2 regions of the Embleya sp. NPDC001921 genome follow, and region 2 is predicted to be linked to the other one. Evidence: riboswitches for the same ligand, from Rfam matches in the RefSeq annotation. Region 2 holds a riboswitch; the other holds the start of a gene.
The links. Region 2 has a riboswitch for glycine ahead of gcvP (aminomethyl-transferring glycine dehydrogenase). Riboswitches for the same ligand answer to the same signal wherever they lie in the genome.

Region 1 (10,386 bases), on a different contig from region 2:
GGCGGGCAACAACAACGCCTACTGTCAGGACAACGAGCTGTCCTGGCTGGACTGGTCGGCGCTGGACTCGCCGGATTGGCGCCCGCTGCTCGACCTGACCGCGCGGCTGATCCGCCTGCGGCGCGCGCATCCGGTGTTGTGCCGGCGGGCGTTCTACTCGGGCCGCCCGGTCGCCCCGGACGGGTTGCGCGACCTCGCCTGGTTCACCCCCGGCGGGCGGGAGATGACCCGCAAGGACTGGTTCGCGCCGACCGCGACGCTGGGCATGTACCTGTCCGGCCTGGACATCGACCGCCGGGGACCGCGCGGCGAACGCATCGTGGACGACAGCTTCCTGTTCATCCTGCACGCGTCCTCGCAGCCGATGCGGTTCACGCTGCCGGACGAGCCGTGGGCGCACAGTTACGAGGTGGTCCTGGACACGGCGCTGGAGGGCGACCCGATGGCGCGGTACAGCGAGCCGGTCGCGGGTGGCGGCGGACTGCGACTGGCGGGGCGGTCGGCCATGCTGTTGCGGGTCGAGCACGCGGTGTGGGCACCCACATAGCGGGGTGCGGGCATGGGCGCGGGTCCCGGGTGAACCCGCCGTACGCTCACGTAGGGTGGTGGTACCCACTCGGCAGCCGCCCCGTCCGGTATCTGCTCGCCCGGCATCTCCTCGAAGCGAAGGACCGCGCACCATGACGTCCCCGACGCCGATCCTGGTCACCGCCCCGAACTTCCGTGACGCGGGTGGGCATGCCACCGCGGACGGCCGCAAGGTGCGCACGGGTCTCGTGTACCGCTCCGACGGCCTCGGCGAGGTGGACGCCGCGGACGCCGCGACGCTGCTGCGGCTGGGCATCGGCCTGGTGATCGACCTGCGTTCGGACACCGAGCGCGACCGCGAGCCGGACCGGGTGCCGCAGGGCGCGGAGCTGTTGATCGCGGACGTGATGGGACGGCAGAACGACGAGCTGTTCGGCGAGGTGTTCGCCGACCCGGATCGCGCGGGCGAACTGCTCGGCGGCACCGCCGGGCGCGAGCTGATGTGCGAGGTGTACCGACGGTTCGTGGCCACCGAGGGCGCCCGGGCCGCCTACCGCGAGGTGTTCGCGCGGATGGCGGCCGTCGACGTGCCGACGGTGTTCCACTGCTCGCAGGGCAAGGACCGCACCGGGTGGACCTCGGCGGTGCTGCTCACCCTGCTCGGGGTGCCCCGGGCGACCGTGCTCGAGGACTACCTGGCCAGCACCGAGCACCTCAGGGACAAGAACGGCGAGATCCTGCGGCACATCGCCGAGCGCGGCTTCGATCCCGCGCACCTCAAGCCGGTCTTCGACGTGCACGAGGACTACCTGAACACGGCGTTCTCGACGGCGGAGGAGCTGTACGGGTCGGTCGAGGGCTATGTGCGGGACGGGCTGGGCGTGACCGACGCGCAGGTCGCCCGCTTGCGTGAGCGGTTGTCGACGGACTGAGGTCGTCGACGGACCGGGCGTCCGCCGGCGCGCCCGGGGGTGGACCGGATCGGCGGCCACCCCCGGCGGACGGGGTCAGCCGCGCGGCGGGCCCCACGGGGGCGGCGGGGGCTGGTGGTAGCCGGGCTGCTGCCGCCAGGCCGGGTGTTGTTGCGAGTCGGGACCCTGCGGCGGGGTGGGCGGGAACGGCCCCTGCTGGAAGAGACCTTGCGGCTGCGGAGCCTGCTGCCACGGGTTGGCCTGGCTCGGGAACGGCGGCATCGGCGGCATGATCGGATCGGGCCTGCGGGTCGGGTGCGGTCCGCCGCGGAAGGTGACGCCGTAGCGGCTGCGAACCCGGCGGATCTCCCACAGCGACATGATGGTGATGGTGACCGGGCCGCCGAGCGTGCCGATCAGCCGCACGCCGACCGGCAGCGCGCCCTTGCCGCCGTCGTCGCCGAGGTCGATCAGCGCGCCGCACCACGACAGCCAGGGTGCGATCACCGCGGGCAGCAGCGGGTGCCCGTCCACGGCCCGGAACAGGTGTTGCGGGATCGCGCGGACGGCGAGTATCCAAAAGCGCAGCACCCACAGCGACACGGCCAGGCCGAGCGCGGTGAGGAAGAACGAGGCCACGCTCGCCCCCGCGTTGACCTCCTTGGATCCGTACGCCAGCGCGGTCAGGCCGCCGAGCGTGGCCACCGAGACGAGCACGAACAGCCCGAGCGAACGCAGCGGCAACATCAGGCTCTTGCGCGTCTCGGTGCGTACGTCCGAGCGGGTCAGGGCGACGATGATGGCCACCGCGATCGGGCACGCGATGATCGCGACGAACACGGACGCGATGAAGCTGGTCATCAGGCCCTGGGCGGCGTCCTCGCCACCGCCGTAGGTGGCCGCGATCCATACCAGTACGCCCAGGCCGAGCCAGGATCGGATCACGCGCACCCGCTCCAGGGTCACGTCGCGCCCGATCAGCCGGTAGTCGGGCACGAAGTAGCGCTCGGCGACCCGCTTGGGCAGCGGAATCCAGCCGAAGGCGAACATCGGCTTCCGGTCTACTCCGGGGGATCCGGGCGGGTGGAAGGACTGCGTCACAAGTGCGCCTTTCTCGACGACGCGCCCCCGTACAGGCGCCGACACGCCCGATGGTAGGGGGTGTCGGCGTCGCCTCAAGCCCGCACCACGACCCGCAACGCGTCCACGATCGACCCGCTTTGACTCACCGAAGCACCCGCCGGCACCGGGATCGGGCCGAACGCCACCCCATCGCCGAGGAGTTGCCCACCGATCCCGTCGCGCCGGGGGAGTCGCCCGGACCTGGGCGCCTCAGCGCAGTCGGCGCAGTTCGTCGGGGCGGACGGTCACCGAAAACGGTGCGGGAGGCGTCGCCGCGTGTGCGCCCTCGACCCGGGTCACCGACGCGTACGTGCCATCGCGCAGTTCGAAGCCCTCCAGTACGGAGTCGTTCGGTTCCAGGACCCAGTAGAACTCGATCCCCCACGACGCGTACTTCTCGAGCTTGTCCACCCCGTCTCGCCCCGCCTGCCCCGGCGAAACGATCTCGACCGCGAGCAGCACGTGCTCCGGGTCGAGCCAGATGTCGTCCTCGCCGGACTCCTCACCCGCTCGGGCGGCGGCCCCGTCGATCACGACGACGTCCGGTTGAGTGAAGTCGTTGTCGCGTCGCACGTTGATGTTCTCGTACACGACGCAGTCGACTCGGGCATCGAGCGCGGCGGCCTCGAGCAGCATGGCCAGGCGTCGGGAGACCATTTGGTGCCGGCGCGAGGGAGCCGGGGACATCATGAGCGCACCGTCCAGCAATTCGACACGCCAACCGTCGGCGTGGATCTCCAGAACGTCTTCGGGCGTCCACACGCGATCGAATGCGGGAAGGCTCACGGCTCTCCTTCGATGGACCGGACATGTCTGATTCTACGGGGCGGATACGTCCGGATTCGGCGTGTCCCGGAGGCGGCTCGTTATTTCCTCGACCAGTCCTTTTGTGGGAGTTCGGCGCGGCCTTGGGGGGTTTCGGGGTTGGCGCGGAGGAGGATGGCCGTGGGGGTGACGTTCTCGGGGAGGTCGAACCAGAGGTCTTCGACCAGGGTGTCGGAGGCGCCGAGGGTGAACTCGCGGAGCTGGCGCTTGATCTCCATCGATTCGAGGTCCATGGCCAGTTCGGTGCCGTCGGGCAGGACCAGGCGCTGCTCCAGGTTGGCGATCCGTACCGTGGCCAGCGAGTTGTTGGCGATGGAGACCTTGACCCGGCACAGCCGGCCCTGGGCGAAGTGTTCGGCGTGGGTGCCGGTGATCCACTCGATGCCGCAGGTGAGCCCCTGTGCGGTGAGCGCGGCCGGACCGCTGAGCACGGCCGGGGCCTTGACCGGTATCTCCCCCTCGCGCATCGTCATCTTCAGCGGCTTGTCCTGCTCCGGCCAGTACAACGCGGCCGCGCCCGCGGCCGCCGCCGCGCCGAGCAACAGCCCGAGTACGAACCCGATCGAGAGCCACTGCCGGATCCGTCGCCGCACCCAGAGGTGCTCGACCACCTCGCCGCGTAACTCCCCGACCTTGCGTCTCAGCACACCCATCCGTCGCCCCCATCACCAGACCGGAGCCCGCATCGTATGGGCGTGGTCGGGGGCGTGACGAGGGTGGCGGTGGGTCGGGCGCGGTCGATCGGGGGCAGGGCGGGTCGAGGCGGGGCGGGGGGTGGCGGGGTCGGGTGGGGCGCGCGGGGCGGTGTCCCGGGGCCGCATCGGGTGGCGTGCCCGGGGCCGACGAGGGTGGGCGGTGGGTCAACCGTGGTCAACCGTGGTCGATCAGGGTCGCGGCGGCGCGGGTGATGGCGGAGTCGAGTGGGGCGAGCGGGGTGGGGATCGGGTTTTCGGTCGGGGCGATGAACCAGACCAGCGGGCCGGTCTCGCCGCGCGCGGGCGGGAAGGTGACCCAGGCGCCCAGGCCGTGCCGGCTCGGGCCGCGCTGGTCGCGCAGGCGCGTGCGGGCCGGGGAGGTGACCGGGACCAGGAATCCCATCTTGGCGCAGCGCCGGTCGTGGATCACCGGGCCGACCCGAACCCCCGCCGCGCGCAACTGCTTCACCGCCTCGCGCCCCAGCCGCGCGTCGACCTCGATCACGTCGAAGGTCTGGCCGGCGGCGACCAGGCGTGGAGCGTACGGATTGCCGGTCGGGTCGGACGAGTCGTTCGGTGAGCCGTTCGGCGAGTCGTTCATGGGACTGCACCTTCATCGGGTCGTGGCGGACCCCCGCGGCTCCATCCCAACCCGCCGAACCCGATCACGTCGGCCACACTCACGAGTTGATGCGGTTCCGTCACCTGTTCGGCCCACCCGAGGCCGGAACCGCGCAGCCGGACGCGAGAAGCGGGTGGGCGAACGGCCGCGGGGCCGGCGGGGGATCGCCCCGCCGGCCCCGCGGCCGTGCTCGTGAACCCGACACCGTGAGGTCGTGGGTCAGAGGTTCGGGTACAGCGGGTGCTTCTTCGCCAGGGCCGTGACGCGCGTGGCCAGGGCCGCCTTGCGGGCGTCGTCGAAACCGGGGAGGAGGGCCTCGGCGATGATGTCCGAGACCTCCTCGAAGTCCGCCTTGTCGAAGCCGCGTGTGGCCAGCGCCGGCGTGCCGATCCGCAGACCGGAGGTGACCATCGCCGGGCGCGGGTCGAACGGCACCGCGTTGCGGTTGACCGTGATGCCGATCTCGTGCAGCCGGTCCTCGCCCTGCTGACCGTTGAGCTCCGAGTCGCGCAGGTCGACCAGGACCAGGTGCACGTCGGTGCCGCCGGTGAGCACGGTGATGCCCGCGTCGGTGACGTCCGCGCGGGTGAGCCGCTCGGCGAGGATGGCCGAGCCCTCCAGGGTGCGCCGCTGGCGGTCCTTGAAGTCGTCGGACGCGGCGACCTTGAAGGCCACCGCCTTGGCCGCGATCACGTGCTCCAGGGGGCCGCCCTGCTGGCCGGGGAAGACCGCCGAGTTGATCTTCTTGGCGTACTCCGCCTTGGACAGGATGACGCCGCCGCGCGGGCCGCCCAGGGTCTTGTGCGTCGTGGTGGTGACCACGTCCGCGTACGGCACGGGGCTGGGGTGCAGACCCGCGGCGACCAGGCCCGCGAAGTGCGCCATGTCCACCATGAGGTAGGCACCGACCTCGTCGGCGATCCGGCGGAACTCGGCGAAGTCGAGCTGCCGCGGGTAGGCCGACCAGCCCGCGATGATCATCTTCGGCCGGTGCTCCTTGGCCAGGCGCTCGACCTCCTCCATGTCGACCCGGTGGGCCTTCTCGTCGACGTGGTAGGCGACCACGTTGTAGAGCTTGCCGGAGAAGTTGATCCGCATGCCGTGGGTGAGGTGGCCGCCGTGGGCCAGGTCCAGGCCCAGGATCGTGTCGCCGGGGGTGAGCAGCGCGAACATCGCGGCGGCGTTCGCGGACGCGCCCGAGTGCGGCTGCACGTTGGCGGCCTCGGCGCCGAAGAGCTCCTTGACCCGGTCGATGGCGAGCTGCTCGACGACGTCGACGTGCTCGCAGCCGCCGTAGTAGCGCCGGCCGGGGTAGCCCTCGGCGTACTTGTTGGTCAGGACGGAACCCTGCGCCTCCAACACCGCCACGGGGGCGAAGTTCTCGGAGGCGATCATCTCCAGAGTGTTCTGCTGGCGGTGCAGCTCGTCGGTGACGGCGGCGGCGACCTGCGGGTCCACCTCGCTCAGCGGACGGTCCAGGATCGTCACGGTTGTCAGCTCCTCGATCGGGTCGATCTCGATCATTCGCCGCAGAACGCGGCGTATTCGTCGGCCGACAGCAGGCCCTCGGCCTCGCCGTCGATGCGCACCTTGAACAGCCAGCCCGTCCCGAAGGGATCGGAGTTCACGAGGGCGGGGTCCTCGGCGACCGCGTCGTTGATCTCGACGACCTCGCCGGAGACCGGCGCGTACATGTCGCTGACCGACTTCGTGGACTCCAACTCGCCACACGGCTCACCGGCGACGACCGCTTGGCCGACCTCGGGAAGCTGGACGAACACCACGTCGCCGAGCTCGTCGGCCGCGTGCTGGGTGATGCCGACGAGGGCGGGGGAGGCCGCCTCGTCGAGCCACTCGTGTTCCTTGCTGTAGCGCAGGTGCTGGGGTGCGTGCACGGGTCCATTCTCCATTCGAATGCGGATGGTCGATCCATCAGGCGGTTTTGTAATGGTTTGTGGGTGTCGGGAGCCGGCCGAAGCCCGGCCTCAGGCCCGCTTGTAGAACGGCAGTGCGACCACCTCGACCGGCTCGGCCCTGCCGCGGATGTCCACGGCCAGGCGCGTGCCCGGTTCGGCCCGGTCCGTGCTCACGTACGCCATCGCGATCGGCACGCCGAGCGTGGGCGAGGGTGCGCCGGAGGTGACCTCGCCGACCTTCTCGCCGGTCTCCGCGTCCACCACCGGATAGCCCGCGCGCGGGACCCGCTTGCCCGGCGAGGTGAGCCCGACCAGCGTGCGGCGCACGTCCTCTTGCGCGGCGGCCAGCGCGTCGCGCCCGACGAAGTCCTCGGGCTTGTCCAGCCGGACCACCCGGCCCAGGTTGGCCTCGTACGGCGTGGTGTCCCGGGTCAGCTCGTGGCCGTACAGCGGCATGCCCGCCTCCAGGCGCAGCGTGTCGCGGCAGGACAGGCCGGCCGGCACCAGGCCGTGCGGCGTGCCGGCGGTCAGCAGGGCCTCCCACAGGGCGACCGCGTCGCCGGGCGCGGCGAACAGCTCGAAGCCGTCCTCGCCGGTGTAGCCGGTGCGCGCGAGCAGGACGGGCACGCCCGCGACCTCGGTGCGCAGGATCGCGTAGTACTTGAGCGCGGGCAGGTCGGCGTCGGTGAGCGAACCGACGATCGCGGTCGACGCGGGGCCCTGCACGGCGAGCAGCGTGTACTCCTCGGACGCGTCGCGCACGGTGGCGTCGAACTTCTCCGAGCGGTACGCCAGGCTGCCCGCGACCACGTCGGCGTTGGACGCGTTGGCCACGACCACGAAGTGCTCGTCGCCCAGCCGGTAGACGATCAGGTCGTCGACGATGCCGCCCTCTTCGGTGCAGATCATCGTGTACCGGGCGCGGTCGATCCCGATCTTCGACACGAAACCGACCAGGGCGTGGTCGAGCGCGCGGGCGGCGTCCGGGCCGGTGACCTCGATCTCGCCCATGTGGGTGAGGTCGAACAGGCCGGCCGTGGTGCGCACCGCGGTGTGCTCGTCGCGTTCGCTCCCGTACCGGAGCGGCATCCGCCAACCGGCGAAGTCGGTCATCGTGGCCCCGAGCGCGTCGTGCACGGCGTCGAGCGGGGTCCGGCGGTCGGTGGTCATGCGAAGGCTCCTTCGAGGGGGCGCCGGCGGGAACACGCCAAGGGCGCGGGCCGGTCGCGGGCATGGCGAACGGCCGCGCGCTCGGCCGGCGCGGAAGGTGACGGGTACTGCGGCGAATACGACAACAAAGGGGGCTCCCTGCCACGGCTTTCAGCCCTTTTCGACCAAAGTCGGTCGAAAAGTGGGGTGCCCTCCCCTTCTGTCATCGGAACCTGAGAGCTTCATCGCGTCGAACTCGCGATTTGCACCGTGGGTGAACCACACCGGCGGTGTGGTTGCTTTCCAGAAGTGCCTGACCCATGCGGTATCGGTGCCTGAGAGATTCCGGGGAGGAGTTGCTCCTTCGGCGCCCCGCTCGTGGGCGAGGACTCTTCCGCGTGGGGTCGACGGCCGTTATGAGGTTGTGCCCGGCATGCTAGCGCGTGTCGTCAATCCCCCGCCGGGACCGGGACCCGCCGAGTCCGGACCCCGCGGGGACCGGGCCCGGCCGAGTCCGAGGGATCACCGGCACGCGCGCGCACCCATGGGTGCGACACCATGCGCAGGGCATGACGGTTGTGACACAAGGGAGGGCTCGTGGAGACGGACTCGGCGGGGGCGCATACCGGCGCCGCGACGGGCGGCGTGTTGATCCCCCGGTCCGTGCACGACCTCCGGGAGGAGCGCGATCGGGCGGGGGAGGGGATCGGCGACCGGGTCGTGGACGTCTTGGTCTACCCGGCCTCGTGCGTGCTCGTGGTCACCGGCCTGCCGGGAGCCGGCAAGAGCACGCTGCTCGCGCGCGTGGTCACCCCCGGCGCCGGGGTGGCCGTCCTGGACGCGGACCTGGTCCGGGCCCGCTGGGCGGTACGGGCGGGGCGAATCCCCTACCGGGTCTACCGGCCGCTGGTGCGGCTCTCCCACTACGGCGAGGTCGCCCGGGCGCTGCGCGGCCCCGGCGCGGTGGTCGTGCACGACAGCGGCCGCAACCCGATCCTGCGCCGGGCGCTGGTGCTCGCGGCCCGTCGGCGCGGCAGCTCCGCGCACGCGCTGCTCCTGGACGTGACCGCCCAGCAGGCGCTTTCCGGCCAACGCGAACGCGGGCGCGGGGTGTCCACACCGGTGTTCGCCCGGCACCACCGCGAATGGCGCGAGTTGCTCGCCAGGCTGACGCCGTGGCTGGACGCGGGACCCACCCTGGCGTCGGCTCCGGGCGGCTTCACCTCGTGCGTGCTGCTCGACCGACCGGCCGCCGGGCACCTGGGCCGGATCGTGTTCGCGGAACCCGTACCGGGACAGTCCCGACGACGGCAATCGAGCGAGAAGTAAACTGCGGCGGACACCAGAGGAGCACCACCATGCCGTTCCCGGCCAATCCCGTGGAGAGCGCGCTCGTCGCGGCGATGCGTGATCCGTCCCGGGCCGAGGCCCTCTTCGAGGCCCTGGCCGAGGCGGACGTATGGGTGCCGCTGCCCGAGGGCGGCAACCCGGGCGACAGCGAACTGACCCTGCCCACCACCGAGATCGACGGCCGGCCGTACGTCCCGGTGTTCTCCTCGGAGGAGGAGTTCCGGCGGGTCGCCGGACCGATGGCGTGCACCGTCGCACCGATGCGCGAGTTCGCCCGCGGCATGCCGCCGCACGTGGGCATCGCGGTCAACCCCGGCGGCGAGGTGGGCATCCCGATCCCGCCGCCCGGCGTGCTGGAGCTGGCCCGACCGTCCGGCTCGGGCCCGCGCGGCGCCCGCGTGCGGCTGTACGAGCCGGACCAGGAGCCGATGGACTTCCTGATCGCGGCCGCCGCCGAGTTCACCCACGTACCGGTCGTGCTCAGTGCCCGCCGCGGCCTGGGCGTGATCGAGAACGACCCGCCGTGCCTGTTCATCGGCGTCGAGTTGGACCGCTGGCAGGAGGAGGACCGACTGGCCGCGGTCGGCGCCCTGGAGCGCGCGCTCGGCCGGGCCGCGTGTCCGTGGCCGGTGAACGTGGTGCTCCTGGACGTGGCGCAGGATCCTGTGGGGGACTGGATGCTGGAGCGGACCCAGCCGTTCTACCTGCGCGTCGACCAGCGCTGAGCCCGCGTCGGACAGCGCGACATCGGTACATCGGTTCGGATTCGGGGAGGACGTCGTGAACCAGGTCGAGCAGGCCTTGAGCCAGGTGGCACCCGGGCGTTACGACGCCTACGAGCGGTTGCTCGAAGCGCTCACCGGCGCCCACGTGTGGATGTTGTTGTGGCAGGGGCAACCGGGCAGTCCGGACGCGCAGTACGGGAACATGGACGTGGCCGGGTGGCGCTACGCCCCGGCGTTCACGTCCGAGGAACAACTGCGTCTCAGTGGCTGGGACCGCTCGTTCGAGGTCTGTCCGGTCACCGAGATCGCGTCCTCGCTGTACACCGACCGCTGGGGCCTGTGGCTGAATCCGCACGCCCAGGGCGGCGGCGTCGGTGTGCCCTATCTCGACCTGCGACGCATCGTCGGCGGCCTGGACCGGTTGATGGCCGGCCCCCTGGAAGTCGGCGAACCCACGTTGTGGGACCCGGCGTTCTACGCGCTGCTGGGCGGCCAACTGTTCCAGACCCAGGTGGTGCGAGCCGCCCATCGGGCCTGGGTGCG
Region 2 (10,386 bases):
GTGAGGCCGCCGCCGTTGTGGCCGCCCATTTCGAACAGGGATGGAGCCTGCTCTGCAACGGCGTCGTCCTGTTCGAGGACACGGGCGAACTGCTGCCGGACGGACGCACCATCGCCCCGCACCGACCCCCTGTGGGGTTGGTTTCGGCGGCCTGATCCGTTCGCACGGCCCTGACGAGCCGGAGGTCACCTCGGAGCGACCTCCGGCTCTGGTCTGCCCGGGGCCGGTCGGGCCGCCGTCCCGGTACAGTCCGAACGGCAGCACGCAGCGAAACGATGTCGGCGCGACGACTGGGAGTTCCATCCCCATGGGCACTGGCGGCACCCCTCGGCCCGGTCGCCCGCGTGATCCGCGTACCGACGAACTGATCCTGTCCGCGACCCGCGAGCTGATCGCCGAGCAGGGGTACAACCGGGTCAGCATCGACGCGGTCGCGCGCCGGGCCGGGGTCACCCGGCCGACCGTGTACCGCCGCTGGCCGTCCAAGGCGCACCTGGTGCACGAGGCGGTCTACCCGGCCCGGGAGATGAGCTTCCGGCCGTTGCCGCACGAGGACTTCGCGACCGGCGTGCTGCGCTTCGCCGAGGCCGCGCTGGAGTCCTTCCGGCGCCCGGAGACGGCGGGCGCGGTGCCGGGGCTGCTCGCCGAGTACCGCGACCAGCCCGAGCTCAAGGAACTGCTCGTGGCCCGGATGGACCCGGTCCGGGCGATCTTCCGGGCCTTCGTGGCGGACGCGATCGCGCGCGGCCAGGCCCGCCCGGACGTGGACGCCGATCTGCTCTTCGAGTCGCTCAGCGGCGCGCTGATGTTCGGCGTGCTGGGCAGCGACCTGGCCGCCAAGCCCGGGTTCGCCGCGTCCGTGGCCCACCTGCTGACCTACGGCGCGGCCCGCCCCTGATCGAAGCGCGTTCGATCGGGAGCGGGCCGCGCGGTCGAGGTCAGTTGTTGCCGTACGCCTCGATCGGCGGGCACGAGCAGACCAGGTTGCGGTCGCCCTGGGCGCCGTCGATCCGACGCACCGGCGGCCAGTACTTCTCGGCCGGCACCACACCGGCCGGGAAGACCGCCTCCTCGCGGGTGTAGGCGTGCGTCCACTCGCCCGCGAGCAACGCGGCGGTGTGCGGCGCGTTGCCGAGCGGGTTGTCCTCGGCGGGCAGCGCACCGGACGCGACCCGGTCGATCTCGCCCTTGATCGCGATCATCGCGTCGCAGAACCGGTCGATCTCCCGCAGGTTTTCGCTCTCGGTCGGCTCGATCATCAGCGTGCCGGGCACCGGGAAGGACATCGTCGGCGCGTGGAAGCCGTAGTCGATCAGCCGCTTGGCCACGTCGTCGACGCTGACGCCGGTGGCCTTGGTGATCCCCCGCACGTCGATGATGCACTCGTGCGCGACCAGGCCGTTCGGGCCGGTGTAGAGCACCGGGAAGTGCGGTGCGAGCCGCTTGGCGATGTAGTTGGCGCCCAGCACCGCGACCTGGGTGGCCTCCTTGAGGCCGTCGGGGCCCATCAGGCGCAGGTAGGTCCACGGGATCGGCAGGATCGCCGCCGAGCCCCACGGGGCGGCCGAGATCGGCCCCACGCCGGTCTCCGGGCCCGCGGTGGGCTGGAGCGGGTGGTTGGGCAGGTACGGCGCCAAGTGCGCGCGGACCGCGACCGGGCCCACGCCCGGACCGCCGCCGCCGTGCGGGATGCAGAAGGTCTTGTGCAGGTTCAGGTGCGACACGTCCGCCCCGATCGCGCCGCCCGGCTGGGCCAGCCCGACCAGCGCGTTCAGGTTCGCGCCGTCCACGTACACCTGGCCGCCGGCCTCGTGCACCGCCGCGCACACCTGCTCGATGCCCTCCTCGAACACGCCGTGCGTGGACGGGTAGGTCACCATCAGCACGGCGAGCGTGTCCCGGTGCCGCTCGATCTTGTCGTGCAGGTCGGCCAGGTCCACGTCGCCGTTCTCACCGGTCTTGACCACCACGACGCGCATGCCCGCCATCACCGCGCTGGCCGCGTTGGTGCCGTGCGCGGAGGAGGGGATCAGGCACACGTCGCGGGCGGTGTCGCCGTTGGCGTGGTGGTAGGCGCGGACCGCGAGCAGGCCCGCGAGTTCGCCCTGCGAACCGGCGTTGGGCTGGAGCGAGACCTTGGCGTAGCCGGTGATCCGGGCCAGCGAGTCGGCCAGCCCGTCGATCAGCTCCAGGTAGCCCGCGGCCTGGTCGACCGGCGCGAACGGGTGCAGGTTCGCGAACTCGGGCCAGGTGATCGGCTCCATCTCGACCGTGGCGTTGAGCTTCATCGTGCACGAGCCGAGCGGGATCATCCCCCGGTCCAGCGCGTAGTCCTTGTCCGCGAGCCGCTTGAGGTAGCGCAGCATGTCGGTCTCGGAGCGGTGCGTGTGGAAGACCGGGTGGGTCAGGAACTCGGTGTCGCGCAGCAGCGCCGTCGGCAGCGCGTCGGCGGTGTCCGCGTCCAGCGCGGCCACGTCGCCGGTGACCCCGAACGCGCCCCAGACCCCCTCGACATGCGCCCGCAGCGTGGTCTCGTCGCAGGTGATCGCGACGTGGTCGGCGTCCACCGGGCGCAGGTTGATCCCGGCGGCGCGGGCCGCGGCGAGCACGTCCCGCGCCCGGCCCGGCACCCGCGCGGTGATCGTGTCGAAGAAGTCGCCGTGCACGACCTCGACGCCGCCCGCGCGCAGCCCGGCCGCGAGCACGGTGGTGTACCGGTGGGTGCGGCGCGCGATCGAGGTGAGCCCGTCCGGCCCGTGGTAGACCGCGTACATGCCGGCCATCACGGCCAGCAGGACCTGCGCGGTGCAGATGTTGCTGGTCGCCTTCTCCCGGCGGATGTGCTGCTCGCGGGTCTGCAGCGCGAGTCGGTAGGCGGGCGCGCCGTCGGAGTCCACGGACACCCCGACCAACCGGCCCGGCATGCTGCGGGTGAGCTTCTCGCGGACCGCCAGGTAGCCCGCGTGCGGGCCGCCGAAGGCCATCGGCACGCCGAACCGCTGGCTGGTGCCGACCGCGATGTCGGCGCCCATCGCGCCGGGCGCGCGCAGCACGGTGAGCGCGAGCAGGTCGGCGGCGACCGCCACCAGCGCGCCGTGCGCGTGCGCGGCCTCGATCACCGGGGTCAGGTCGCGGACCCGGCCGTCGGCGCCGGGGTACTGCAGCAACACACCGAAGCAGCCGCCCTCGGGCAGCCCCTGTGCGGTGTCGGCGACCACGACCTCGATGCCCAGCGCCTCGGCGCGTGTACGCACCACCGCGATCGTCTGCGGCAGCGTGGCCGCGTCCACCACGAACACGTCGCTCGTGGCCCGCCCGGCCCGGCGGGCCAGGGTCATCGCCTCGGCGGCGGCGGTGGCCTCGTCCAGCAGCGAGGCGCCCGCCACGTCCAGGCCGGTCAGGTCGGTGACCACGGTCTGGAAGTTGAGCAGCGCCTCCAACCGGCCCTGCGAGATCTCCGGCTGGTAGGGCGTGTAGGCGGTGTACCAGGCCGGGTTCTCCAGCACGTTGCGGGTGATCACCGGCGGGGTGAAGGTGCCGTGGTAGCCGAGCCCGATCATCGAGGTCAGCACGCTGTTGCGGGAGGCCAGCTCGCGCAGCTCGGCGAGCACCTCGGCCTCGCTGCGCGCGGCGGGCAGTTCGAAGCCCTCCAGCGCGCGGATCGCGGCGGGCACCGCCGCGTCGGTCAGCTCGTCCAGGGATCCGTAGCCGATCGCGGCGAGCATCTTCGCCTGCTCGTCGGTGTCCGGACCGATGTGCCGGCCGGTGAACGGCGACGCGGCCTCCAGGCCGGTCAACGAGCCGGGGCCGGAGGGGAGTACGGCGTGAGCACGCGGGGCGGGGGTGCGCGGGGTCATCGCGAAAGGCCTCCTGGATCGCTCCTGGACGGACACGCGGGTCGCGCGTCCACCGGCCTCCCCCTCTGTCATCTGTACCTGAGAGCTTCACCGCGCCCGGAGTACCGGTCGGACCGGTTCCCACGGGCGCGATTTGCACCGTCGGCGAGGATCCGACCCGACTCGGCGAGCCACGCGCGGATCCTGCTTTCCAGAGTGCCCACGACCACGCGGTACGGGTGCCTGAGAGATTCCGGGGAGGAGTTGCTCCTTCGGCGCCTCGTGTGCACGACACGAGGACTCTCCCGCGCGAACGTAATGGGCGGCTACAACGGTATCAGCGTGACACCCACCAGGGGCTTCGCACTAGGCGTAGGTCACAGTGGTCGTGGTGTAACCCAGCGAGCGCATCATCCCCTGGAGCATGCCGGTGGTGTTCCGCTCCGCGCGCTCCACCAGTCCCGCGGTCTTCGCCGCGTCGTCGATCTTCTTGGTCGCCAGCACGTAGAGCTGCTGCTGATCGCCGGGATTGCTGGAGAAGAAGTCGCCGAAGCGGTCGAACAGGCCCTTGTCCTGGGCGATCACGTGGCTGTTCTTCTGGTCGAGCGCGGCGGGCGCGAGCCGCGCGTGCGGGAGCTTGATGGTCACGCTCTTGTTGTCCGGCGAGGTCTGGATCGCGTCCTGGCCGATCCCGCCGAACTCCACGAAACCACCCACCTGGCCGACGCCGACGAACAGCGTACGTTGGCCTCGGACCGCGTCCGGCAGGAACTTCGCGTCCTTCTCCAGGTCCACCACGACCTGGAAGGTGCCGCTGACCGCCTCGTAGCGGCTGAGATCCTGCACGGCCTTGAGCATCACCGGTCCGCTGTGGTCCTTGGTGGTCTCGCCGAACGGATTGAATTTGCCGGGCAGCAGGTTGACCAGGCCGACCAGCACCAGGGCCAGCACGATGAAGCCGACCAGGAGTGTGACCAGGAAGGCGGGCAGGCCGAGCCTGCGGCGAACCGATCGGAAGGCACCCTGCCCTCGCGCCGGCCGCTCTTTGACATCAGTCATTGTCGGGACACCCCCGAGGAGTCGTCTGCCCGGCGCCTGCCCCGGATCACCCGGGCTATCCCCCGTCGGCGGCGGGCAGCGGAATCGGCTCCCCCGGTCGCAGCGCGGGATCGGTGATCGCGAACGTGCGCACCCGGCCCGGTTTTCCGCCCGGTACCTCGAACCGCACGGTGACCCGCCCGACGCCGCTGCCCTGCACCCAGCCGGGCCCGAACTCCTCGTGCACCACGTCCTGGCCGGGCGACCAGGAGACCCGCTCCGGGGCGGCCTGTGCCGGCGCCTCCCGGTCGGCCTCCGCGTCCTCCTCGTGCGACTCGGCGGGTTCCGGTTCGGCCGTGCCGAACAGGTCCTGCTGGGCGAAGTCGGCCAGCCCGCCGACGCCCACCCCCAGCAGCCGCACGCCGCCCGTGACGTCCACCTGCGCGGCCAACCGGCGGATCGTCTCGCGCACCACCCCCGGGTCGTCGGTGGGCCCGCGCAGCGTCTCCGAGCGGGTCAGCGTGCTGAAGTCGTAGCGCCGCAGCTTGAGCACGATCGTGCGCCCGGAGCGTCCGGCGGCGCGCAACCGCTCCACGCACCGGATCGAGAGCCGGTCCAGTTCCCGGGTGATGCGCTCGCGGTCGACCAGGTCGGTGGGGAAGGTGTCCTCCACGGATACCGATTTCGCGTCCCGGTCGGCGACCACCGGACGCGCGTCCAGCCCGGTGGCGAGCACGTGCAGGCCGTGTCCGTGCGCCTGGCCGAGCAGCCGGACCAGTTCGCTCTCGTCGACGGCGGCCAGGTCGGCCACGGTGTCCAGGCCGGCCCGGCGCAGCACGTCGCCGGTGGCCGGGCCGACCCCGGGCAGCGCGCGCACCGGCAGCGGGTCGAGCATCGCCCGCTCGGTCCCGGGCGCGACCACGCACAGCCCGTCGGGCTTGTCCGCCTCGGAGGCGATCTTGGCCAGCAGCTTGGAGGTGGCCGCGCCGACCGAGCAGGTGAGCCCGGTGGCCGCGTGTATGTCCGCGCGCAGGCGCACCGCGATCTCGGTGACCCGCTCGGTGTCCAGGGTGCCGCCGTGCGGGCCCGCCTCCAGATCGACGAACGCCTCGTCCAGGCTGAGCGGCTCCACCAGGGGCGACAGGCGGTGCAGCAGTTCCATCACGGTGTCGCTGACCTGGCGATAGAGCGCGAAGCGCGGGCCGAGGAAGGCGGCGTTGGGGCAGCGCCGGCGGGCCTCGCCGATCGACATCGCCGAGCGCACACCGAACACCCGGGCCTCGTAGGAGGCGGTGGCCACCACGCCGCGCACGCCGATGCCGCCGACGATCACCGCCTTGCCGGCCAGACTGGGCTTCGCGACCTGCTCGACCGACGCGTAGAACGCGTCCATGTCGAGATGGAGGATGCCCGGGGCCTGTCTCACACCGGGCAATGATGACGCACGGGTGCGACAGAACGCGCGTTCAACCGCTCAGGGCGCGTCGGATCTCGTCGCTTTCCGGGCCCTTCACCCGCGGATCCGGCTTGAGCACGATCTGCCCGGTCGCCTTGATCGCGGCGAGCGTCTCGCGACCGGTTCCGTACACGGTGGGCCCGATGTGGCCCCACGCGAAGGACTCGTCCGGGACGCCGTACGCGGATATCCCGGCGGCCCGGCACAGGCCGAGCGCACGGCGCAGATGGAAGCTCTGCGTGACCACGATGACCCGGTCGATCCCGTAGACGCGCTTGGCGCGTATGCAGGACTCCCAGGTGGAGAATCCCGATTCGTCGGTCACGATCCGGTGTCGCGGGATTCCCCGGTCCGCGAGGTAGCGCCGCATCACCCTGGTCTCGTCGTAGCGGTTGCCTCCGCCGTCGCCGCTGACCAGGATCACCCGGGTCTTGCCGGCGCGGTACAACGCGAGCGCGACGTCGAGCCGGCGGGCCAGGAGATCGGACGGCCGGTCCCCGTGCACACCCGCGCCGAGCACCATGGTGACGTCCTCGTGCGGCACGTCGGCCACCGTGCGGACCCGGTTCCCGGCGTACAGATGCAGCCCCGTGATCGGGGCCAGCCCGGCCACCGTGAGCAGGACGGCGGCCTGATAGCCGCGCCGTTGGGCCCGCCGCGAGCGCGGCGGGGTCGGCCGACGAAGGATCACGTCCATGGGGACGTCCTGCCCGGCGAACCGGTTCCCACCCGCCCCGGGCGCCTCAGACCGCTTTGTCCCGGCGTCTGCGTGCCAGTTCGTCACCCGGATGGACCTGCGTGATCGGTTCCCCGGTGCCGGTGTGCTCGCCCTGGAGTTGCGCGAGCGAGCCCTCCACCTCGCGCCACACCGCCCCCACGGCGATCCCGAAGACCCCCTGACCACCCTGGACCAGGTCGATCACCTCGTCGTAGGACGTGCACTCGTACACGCTGGCACCGTCGCTCATCAGGGTCATCCCGGCCAGGTCGCCGATCCCGCGACCGCGCAGGTGGGCCACCGCGATCCGGATGTTCTGCAGCGAGACGCCGGTGTCCAGGAGCCGCTTGACGATCTTCAGCACCAGGATGTCGCGGAAGCCGTACAGCCGCTGTGTGCCCGAGCCGTGGGCCGGGCGGACCGTGGGCTCGACCAGGCCGGTGCGGGCCCAGTAGTCGAGTTGGCGATAGGTGATGCCGGCCGCCGCGCACGCCGTCGGGCCCCGGTAACCGACGTCCTCCGACGGGGTGCCGGGCGGCGTGACGTCCTGCCGCCGGGGGCCCGCACCGGGGTCGGTCGCCGGCAGAGGACGTGCCGTGCGGGCGCGTTCCGCCGCCGTGATGTCGCCGGTGCTGCTCACGCCGACCTCCCTTTCGTCTCCCCGCGCCCGAGTACGGCGCGGAGAGTCTCTTTCAGTCCCGGGCCGCAGGCGGCGAGGTGCAACGCGCAGGGGTCATCCCGGAACTGTCGATTTCGACGGTAGGCAGTCACCAACAGCGCGTCAACGACCGGGCCGTTCGGCACGCCGAGTGACGCTGCTCGCACGAGTGGTTTGAACCGGTTGCCCAGGGGTAGGTCTGGCCGCTTTGCCTCTGATCGAAGCGGATCGAGCCGGATCGAGCGTGATCGGCGGCGCGCCGGCGGGCCCGCGTGGGCGCCGACCGGTCCCGGACGCGAAAAAACCGCCGTCCGCTACCGCCTCGCCGGGAGCGGCGGGCGGGACGGTCGGCGGTTTCGGACGTGCACCCGGCCGCGGCGGGCCGACTATTGGCTCGTGGTGCCGAAGTCCTCGGGCGAGATGTCGTTCAGGAACTCCCTGAACTTCTCGATCTCGTCCTCCTGCTCGTTGGGGATCACGATGCCCGCCTCGTCCAGGACCGCGTCGCTGCCGACGATCGATGTCCCGGTTCGCAGCGCGAGCGCGATCGCGTCCGACGGACGCGCGCTGACCTCCACGCCGCCGGAGAAGACCAGCTCGGCGTAGAACACGCCCTCGCGCAGGTCGGTGATCCGGATCTGGGTCAATTCCTGGCCCAACGCCTCCAGCACGTCCCGGAAGAGATCGTGCGTCAGAGGACGCGCGGGTACCACGCCCTGTTGGGCGAACGCGATGGCCGTCGCCTCTACCGGGCCGATCCAGATGGGGAGATAACGATCGCCCCCCGTCTCCCGTAGGAGCACGATCGGCTGGTTAGAGGGCATCTCCACCCGGACGCCCACAACCTCTAGCTCGTTCACATCGCCACACTAGCGCGCTCGGCTGTCGGTCACCGATCCCCGGGGGCCGAATAGGTCGGGGATTCGTCGTTTTTTCTTCGTGGCCCTGTGTTCACGTCCCGGTCCGCCTCGCGGTCCGATCGGCGCCCGTCGGCGGCGGCGCGGGCGACGCGGGTCAGCGGCCCAGGCGGGGCGCGAGCGCGGTGGTGACCAGGACGGTGTGCAGGCGCGAGGTGAGCGCGAGCAGGTCGCGCACGGTCTCCTCGGCGCCCGCCTTCGCGCGGGCGCCCCTGCGGTGCAGGAGCGGCGCGACGATCTGTTCGACCAGGGCGGCCTCACGGTCCGCGGCGGCCTTGGTCTGCCGCAGGTGGCGCGGCTCCACGCCGTAGCGGCCCAGCGCGGCCACCAGTCGGGCCACCACCAGCGCGTCGCCGTCGTAGACCACCGCCTGCTCGCCGTCGCCGGCGGCGCCGGGTCGCGGACGATGCGGCTGGATCAGGCCGAATTCCTCCAGCCGGGCCAGGTCCGTGTCCTGGATGCCGGCCGCGGCGATCAGGCCCGGCCGGTCGAGCAGCACCGTGGTGCCCTCCCGACCGGCCGAGTCCGGATCGCCTTCGGTGTCCTGCGATCGTGGGGATTCGGCCGGGGTCGGGCCGGCCGGTTCGAGCCCGCGATCCATCGCGTCCAGTTGATCCTTGATCACCCGGAGCGGCAGGTAACGGTCGCGCTGCACACGCAGCACGTAGCGCAGTCGTTCGATGTCGGCGGGGCCGAACTTGCGGTAGCCCGACGGGCTCCGCTGCGGCTCGATGAGCCCTTCCGCCTCGAGGAACCGGATCTTGGAGATGCTGATGTCCGGGAACTCGGGACGCAGCAGGGTCAACACCCCGCCGATGCTCAAGGAGACCGATCCGGCCGCCGCCGGACTCACCCGATCTGCCCTTGGCGGCTGGGGAAGAAGACCAGTCGGTACTTGCCGATCTGTACCTCGTCGCCCGGCGCCAACGGAACCTCGTCGATCCGCTCGCGGCCCACGTAGGTGCCGTTCAGGCTGCCCACGTCGGCGACCGCGAAGCCCCCGGGCGTGCGGCGGAACTCGGCGTGCTTGCGCGAGACCGTGACGTCGTCGAGGAAGATGTCGCTCTGCGGATGCCGACCGGCCGTGGTGCGGTCCGAGTCGAGCAGGAAGCGGCTGCCGGAGTTGGGGCCCCGGCGCACCACGAGCAGCGCGGTTCCCGGCGGCAGCGCGTCCACCGCGGCCTGCGCCTCGGGGGTGAGGATCTCACGGGGCGCGGGTTCCGCGTCCAGCGCCTCGATGCCGCTGATCGAGATGGTCGAGGTCTGCTCGGACGCGCGCTCGGCGCCCGCGCCCAGCCGAGCGCCGCAGTTGGAGCAGAACCGGCCACCGGGCGGATTGTGATGCCCGCAGGCGCCGCACACCACCACGTCGGCCTCCTGACCCGTGCCGGTCGCACCTCGACCTTCGGTCGAGAGTTGCCCGAAACTTATGCGCGCCGTGTGTTCCTGGTCAACAGCGACATGCCCGGCGGTCGCGTCGGACTCGCCCAGGTGCGGAGCGGGTGCGGGGGGTGAGCCGGCGGACGCCCCGTACGGGGTGCCCGGGGGCATCGTCGGCGGGGCGGCCGGCGGGTTGCCGGACCTCCCCGCATCGGCAGCCGGCGCGTCGCCGGAGCGACGGGAACGACCGAACAATTTCGCGAACAACTTCACGGGCGAACCTCCCCGAGAGAACCTGGCCCGCCCGTGGGGCAGGAGGAGTGGGTCGTGGTGATGGACTGCCTACCGCTTCGCCGGGCCGTCAGGAGCCCAGGCTGTTCTGA

Region 1: it holds a riboswitch for glycine, as region 2 does, so the genes downstream of both, gcvT (glycine cleavage system aminomethyltransferase GcvT) here and gcvP (aminomethyl-transferring glycine dehydrogenase) in region 2, are expected to answer to the same signal.

What each region holds. Positions count from the first base shown of each region.
Region 1 covers NZ_JBSFEO010000080.1:1,875-12,260, forward strand. Annotated here, with positions in the region: gene glgX (glycogen debranching protein GlgX) at 1-547, shown strand, start outside; gene ACWCPW_RS48425 (tyrosine-protein phosphatase) at 681-1,460, shown strand; gene ACWCPW_RS48430 (hypothetical protein) at 1,536-2,540, opposite strand; gene ACWCPW_RS48435 (Uma2 family endonuclease) at 2,772-3,347, opposite strand; gene ACWCPW_RS48440 (hypothetical protein) at 3,428-4,039, opposite strand; gene ACWCPW_RS48445 (hypothetical protein) at 4,257-4,682, opposite strand; gene glyA (serine hydroxymethyltransferase) at 4,923-6,227, opposite strand; gene gcvH (glycine cleavage system protein GcvH) at 6,224-6,598, opposite strand; gene gcvT (glycine cleavage system aminomethyltransferase GcvT) at 6,689-7,789, opposite strand; glycine riboswitch at 7,979-8,081, opposite strand; glycine riboswitch at 8,082-8,175, opposite strand; gene ACWCPW_RS48465 (AAA family ATPase) at 8,366-9,097, shown strand; gene ACWCPW_RS48470 (enhanced serine sensitivity protein SseB) at 9,127-9,843, shown strand; gene ACWCPW_RS48475 (enhanced serine sensitivity protein SseB C-terminal domain-containing protein) at 9,899-10,386, shown strand, end outside.
Region 2 covers NZ_JBSFEO010000002.1:283,278-293,663, forward strand. Annotated here, with positions in the region: gene ACWCPW_RS03000 (DUF5999 family protein) at 1-155, shown strand, start outside; gene ACWCPW_RS03005 (TetR/AcrR family transcriptional regulator) at 308-898, shown strand; gene gcvP (aminomethyl-transferring glycine dehydrogenase) at 939-3,857, opposite strand; glycine riboswitch at 3,919-4,055, opposite strand; glycine riboswitch at 4,058-4,154, opposite strand; gene ACWCPW_RS03015 (DUF4230 domain-containing protein) at 4,203-4,895, opposite strand; gene ACWCPW_RS03020 (DNA polymerase IV) at 4,951-6,300, opposite strand; gene ACWCPW_RS03025 (SanA/YdcF family protein) at 6,341-7,027, opposite strand; gene ACWCPW_RS03030 (MerR family transcriptional regulator) at 7,074-7,688, opposite strand; gene ACWCPW_RS03035 (bifunctional nuclease family protein) at 8,093-8,566, opposite strand; gene ftsR (transcriptional regulator FtsR) at 8,721-9,446, opposite strand; gene ACWCPW_RS03045 (FHA domain-containing protein) at 9,473-9,991, opposite strand; gene gcvH (glycine cleavage system protein GcvH) at 10,365-10,386, opposite strand, start outside.